One region of the Nocardioides sp. NPDC051685 genome, then DNA from elsewhere that is predicted to be linked to it. Evidence: riboswitches for the same ligand, from Rfam matches in the RefSeq annotation. Region 1 holds a riboswitch; the other holds the start of a gene.
What was found. A riboswitch is a leader RNA that binds a small molecule or an ion and turns the genes downstream of it on or off. The one in region 1 is predicted to bind cyclic di-AMP.
Positions count from the first base shown of each region.

Region 2: linked by a shared signal. The riboswitch ahead of ACIA03_RS20795 (NlpC/P60 family protein) and the one ahead of ACIA03_RS12260 (C40 family peptidase) in region 1 are both predicted to bind cyclic di-AMP.

Region 1 covers NZ_JBITCR010000003.1:448,812-451,751, forward strand. The annotation lists gene ligD (non-homologous end-joining DNA ligase) at 1-632, shown strand, start outside; gene ACIA03_RS12255 (response regulator transcription factor) at 647-1,327, shown strand; cyclic di-AMP (ydaO/yuaA leader) riboswitch at 1,541-1,713, shown strand; gene ACIA03_RS12260 (C40 family peptidase) at 1,719-2,531, shown strand; gene prfB (peptide chain release factor 2) at 2,675-2,940, shown strand, end outside.
Region 2 covers NZ_JBITCR010000007.1:176,875-179,814, forward strand. The annotation lists gene ACIA03_RS20790 (hypothetical protein) at 1-267, opposite strand, end outside; gene ACIA03_RS20795 (NlpC/P60 family protein) at 306-1,292, opposite strand; cyclic di-AMP (ydaO/yuaA leader) riboswitch at 1,308-1,486, opposite strand; gene ACIA03_RS20800 (hypothetical protein) at 1,583-1,780, opposite strand; gene ACIA03_RS20805 (NYN domain-containing protein) at 1,904-2,940, shown strand, end outside.

The DNA of each region.
Region 1 (2,940 bases):
CCGACCACAAAGAAGGAACACTCACCTTTCCGATCCTCGACAGCCTCGCCGCTCTCACCTGGGCCGCCAACCTCTCCGCGCTGGAGCTGCACGTCCACCAATGGACCGTCGACGCCGACGGCACCCCGGCCGGCGCGAACCGGATCGTGATCGACCTCGACCCCGGCGAGCCGGCCGGCCTCCAGGAGTGCTGCCAGGTGGCACTGCTGGTGCGGGACGCGCTCGGCGCCCGTGACCTCGCCGCGACGCCGGTGCTCAGCGGGAGCAAGGGCCTGCACCTGTACGCCGCTCTGCCCGAGCCCGTCGAACCGGACGTGGCCACGGGGCTGGCCAAGGAGATCGCCGAGAGCCTGCAGAAGGCCAACCCGAGCAAGGTGACCGCGACGATGACCAAAAGCCGCAGGTCAGGCAAGGTTTTCCTGGACTGGTCGCAGAACTCGGGCTCGAAGACGACGATCTGTCCCTACTCGCTGCGGGGCAAGGAGATCCCCACGGTCGCAGCCCCGGTCACCTGGGACGAGGTCGCGGAAGGGGCCGAGGATCCGCTCGGTATAGATCAGCTCGGACCTAACGATGTGATCACGCGCTTATCTGAAAGGGGGGATCTCTTCACAAGCCCTACGGGGCTGTAACTATTGTTCTCTTCATGTCGAACTCCGTGCTTGTCGTAGAAGACCAAGAGGACATCGCCGCCCCGCTGGTGCGCACGCTCCAGCGTGAGGGCTATGACGTCACCTGGGTCGACTCCGGCAAGAAGGCGCTGGAGCTGCTCGCGCCCCCTTACGAGGCCGAGCTCGTGCTGCTCGACCTGGGCCTTCCCGACATGGACGGGCTCGAGGTCTGCAAGGCCGCGCGCGACAACGGCTACGAGGGCGGGATCATGATCCTCACCGCCCGCGACGCCGAGATCGACCTGGTGGTCGGGCTCGACGCGGGTGCCGACGACTACCTGGCCAAGCCGTTCGCGCTGGCCGTCCTCCAGGCACGGGTCCGTGCCCTGCTGCGCCGCTCGGGTCCGGTCGAGCCCGGCGCCGACGACGACGCGCTGCGCATCGACGTCGCGGCCCACCGGGTCTACGCCGGCGAGCGCGAGGTCACGCTGACCGGCAAGGAGTTCGCCCTCCTCGCCGTCCTGGCCGCCTCCCGCGACAAGGTCGTCTCCCGCGACCGCCTGATGGCCGAGGTCTGGGACGAGAACTGGTACGGCTCGACCAAGACCCTCGACGTCACCGTCGGGCGCCTGCGCCAGAAGCTCGAGGCCGCCGGTGTGCAGGAGAAGGTCGTCGCGGTCCGCGGAGTCGGGTTCCGGCTGGAAGCGGCGGAGTAACTGCAAGTTCAACACGGCGTCAAACGGCTGTTCATTGCGTGAGATGACTCACAAACGACGGCAAAAACACGCGTAACCACGCGGAATGTGCTCGAGATGCGAGCATTCTGGATTGGATCCGTCCCAGATCGCATGTCACCTTGGTTGAGCTGTGCACAACGCACGACCGGCCCCGGTACACGCCGAATCCTGTCCCTCCGGACGCCGGCCCCTACTACTGAACCCCCTTACCCCTCACACTCAGCAGTACGTATGGGACAGGAGCGGGGGACCCAAGTTCCACGCGACTAACTCGGACGGTCGCTTGGGGTGAAGCCATCGCTTGATGGCCGGGCAACCTTCTAGCCCGAACCCGACAGCTCACCTCGCAGGCGTGGGAAGGAACTCACGCATGTCCAAGTCCGTATCCCGTCCTGCCCATCGAGGAAAGCCGCACCCGTTCCGGGTGCCCAACGTCTCGATCGTGCGGACGATCGCAGGATCTCTTCGCGGCCACGGCAAGCTCGCCGGCCGCATCACCCTCGCCAGCGGAATCGCCGCCGGTGCCCTGGTGGCGGTTCCCGCCGCCAACGCCGCCCCCGTCTCCTACGAGACGACCGTCGAGTCGTCCGTCGAGGCGGCCACGGTGGTGGAGGCTCCGACCCTGGACGTCTCGGCCACGCCCGCGGCGATGCTCACCGACATCAAGCAGCTCGAGACGGCTGTCGAGGTGCAGCAGCGCAAGGCCGAGGCAGCCCGCAAGGCGGCCGAGGCGAAGCGCAAGGCCGCGATCGCGGCCAAGAAGGCCGCGGAGGCGAAGAAGAAGGCCGAGGCGGAGGCGAAGGCCTACGCCGCGAGCCGCCAGGGCAGGATCGACCGGGCGATCAGCGTCGCCTCGGAGCAGATCGGTGACCCGTACGTCTGGGGTGCCACCGGCCCGAGCTCGTTCGACTGCTCCGGCCTGACGCAGTACGCCTTCAGCGCCGCCGGCATCGAGCTTCCCCGGGTCTCGCGGGACCAGGCCGCTGCGCTGCCGACGATCCCGAACGACCAGATCCAGCGCGGCGACCTGATGTTCTGGGGCAGCCCGGTCTACCACGTCGGCATCTTCTTGCGCTGGGAGAACGGTCAGGCGATCATGCTGCACGCCCCCAAACCGGGCGCGAGCGTCCGCGAAGAGACTGCCTGGGACGGCTGGTTCGCCGGCTCGACTCACCAGGCCTGAGGTTCTCGGGGCCCGTTCCGACGGGCTGACCCCCACATATCCCCCTGGTGCTCGCCCTCCGGTACCCCGCCGGAGGGCGAGCGCATGTGTGGAGGCGGTCGGCGAATCGGGCGGCGAACCACCGGTCAAGTAACCTGTAAGACGTGGCAGGCCCCGAATTCGACACCGAGATCAAACAGCTCCAGGCAACGATGCAGACCATCGGCCAGGTGCTGGACCTGGACGCGATGCGCAAGGAGATCGCCGACCTCGGCGAGCAGGTCGCCGCGCCCGACCTCTGGGACGATCAGGACAACGCCACCCGGGTCACCGGACGTCTCTCCCTGCTGCAGGGTGAGCTCAACAAGTTCACCGAGCTGAGCGGCCGCATCGAGGACCTCGGCCTGATGGTCGAGATGGCCCAGGAGGA
Region 2 (2,940 bases), on a different contig from region 1:
GTTGCGCACGGCCACCGAAGCGGCGTCCTCGCCGTCGGGCTCCGCCCCCTCACGTACGCCGTCGACCAACCGTGCCAGCGAGGCCCGGGCGCCTTCGGTGTCGGCGCGCACGACCGGCGCGGCGGACGGGGTCGGCGCGACGTACTCGCCGCCGCCGGTCAGCCGCCAGCCGACGAACCCGGCGAGCAGCATCACCAGCACGAGGCCGGCCCCGATCAGGACGGGGTGGGCCTGGATGCGGGATAGAAGAGAGCCGACCGTTCGCACCTGCGAACGATCGGCCTCTTCAGGGTGCTGGGTCAAGCTCAACCCGGGCGGACGGCGCCCGTGTAGGGCATCTCGTCCATCGGGGAGACCTTCACACCGGTGCTCGGGTTGGAGGCGTGCACGATCATGCCGTTGCCGATGTACATGCCGACGTGGCTGATCGGGCTGTAGTAGAAGACCAGGTCGCCGGGGGCGAGCTGGTCGCGCGGCACCGAGGGGCCGCTGCTGTACTGCGCCGAAGAGGAGTGCGGCAGCGAGACGCCGGCCTGGCCCCAGGCAACCATGGTGAGGCCGGAGCAGTCCCAGGACTCGGTGCCGGTGGCGCCGTAGACGTAGGAGTCACCGACCTGGTCGAGGGCGTAGTCGACGGCGATCTTGGCACGGCCCGACGGGGCCGGCAGGTTGCCCGGGATGCTCGTGTCGCCGGACTGGAACTCCTCGAGCTGATCGGCCTCGAGCTCGTCGAGCTCGGCCTGGGCCGCCTCGTACTTCTTGTCGATCTCGCTCTTCTTCTGCTGCATGGTCAGCTTGATCTTGGCCATCTGAGCCTTGGCGTCCTCGGTGGCCTCGCGGCGCACCTGGAGGGCCTCGGCCTCGGTGTTGTACCGAGCCAGCAGGTCGGCCTGCAGCGCGTTGTAGGACGAGACGGTGGCCAGGCCGGCGAGGAACTCCTGCGGGTCGTCGGAGGTGATCACCTGGCCGACGGCCGAGACGTCGGAGCCCTCGAACTGCCGCAGCACGGAGTCACGCAGCTCGGCGCGGATCTTGTCGAGCTCCTTGCTCTGCCGCTTCTCGTCGGAGTCGAGGTCCTCCAGCTGGTCCTTGAGGTCCTGCAGCCGCAGCTTGGCGTTGCTGTAGTCCTCGTTGGCCGCCTCGGCCTCGGTGTAGAGCTTGTCGACCTTCTTACGAACGTCGTCGATGTCTGGCTCTGCCTGGGCGGGCGTCGCAGCGGGAATGATCCCGGCGATTCCGATGGCGGCGATGCCGGCGGCCCCGGCAACGAGTCGCTTCCGGTCGCGTGTCACGAGCGGACGGTCTCCTTGTGTAGTCGTTGACGCCTACCGGGTGAGCTGACGGGTTCAGGCACGACTTGCCTTACCGCCGCTCCTCGATCTGGTCTCCCAGGTCGCTCTTGCGGCGGATACACCCCAGATGATCGGTGTGGTTCCCCGGCTCCTGGCCCGCCCCGAAGCGGACCTGGACTAAGCGCGACACCCGCGTGAGCCGGTTGACCCACTGCCACGGGTGCCAGGTTCCTGCGCACACTAGCCGACGGCCTCCCCCACCTGCCAACCACCCACGCCCAAAAGTTCGGCTACATACCCTCCACTAATGGCAGAGCCACCATCCGAAGCGGCGGGACCAGGCCGCCATCGGCCAGCACGTCGAGCGCGCGGCGCTCCTCGTCGTCGATGGTCAGCTCCGGGGGCGGCCCCAGCAGCACGGTGACCACGCAGTCGTGGCACGCCAGACCGCGCACGAGGCAGGTGTCACAGTCGATTCTCGTCGTCATGTGAGTGACGGTCTCACCGAGCACCGACATTTTTGCTTTCGTACGGTTGCGTGCGGCGTGTCATCACCATCGCAGCACGGTATTCGAGGCGGCGATCGCGGACCGGGTCCCTACACTTGGCACATGGAGGTCTCCGCGTACGCGACGCTCCCCGACACGGTCCGGGGGCGCATCGTCGCGCTCACGGCCGGGGTGCTTCCCGACGTCGTGCGCCTCCCGCCCGCGCTCAAGCGGATCGCCGACTTCGCGCCCGCCCGGCGTGCCAAGGCCGGTGGCGCGATGATCGCCTCGGTGCTCGAGGGCGACGACGAGGTCCGGGAGAAGGTCGGGAGCCAGCTGCGCCCGGCCTACGTCTCCGAGGGCTCCCCCGACGACCTCGTGCTGCCCGAGGATCCGGCCGAGGCGGCCGCCGTCGTCTGGCTCGTCCGCCCCGACGGCTGGGAGGTCTCGCTCAAGGAGGCCCTGGACCGGCTGGACGCCGCCGCGGTGCCGGCGGTCGACGCCGAGGTCGCCCGGCTGCGCGGCAAGCTCGCCGCGGCCGAGGACGAGATCCGGGAGGTGCGTGCCGACCGCAAGGCCCGCCTCGACGAGCTCAAGGCCGACAACACCGCCCTGCGGCGCAAGCTCGGTGAGGCCCGGGCCGCGGCGCGTGAGGCCGGGACGGGGCTGGACGAGGCCCTGAGCGAGACCCGTGCGGCGCTCGCCCGCGCCGAGGAGGAGCTGGCCTCCCGCGACCGCCAGCTGCGCCAGCTCCGCAGCCAGATCGACAAGCTCGAGCGCGAAGCGGCCGCCGAGCGGCGTACGTCCAAGACCGACCGTGAGGACGCCTCGCTGCGGGCCAGGTTCCTGCTCGACACGTTGCTCGACGCGGCCGGAGGGCTGCGGCGCGAGCTCGCCCTGCCACCGGTCACCGGCACCCCGGGCGAGCGGGTGGAGGCCGAGCTCGCCTCCGCCGACGCGGCCGCCGGTGCCGGCGTCACCAGCAGCGCCCACCTCGAGCAGTTCCTGGCCATGCCGCGGGTCCGGCTGATCGTGGACGGCTACAACGTCTCAAAGGCCCTGTGGCCCGACTCGGCGCTCGATGCCCAGCGGCTGCGGCTGCTGCGGGCGATCGCGCCGATCGCCGCCCGCACCGGCGCCGAGACGACCGTCGTCTTCGA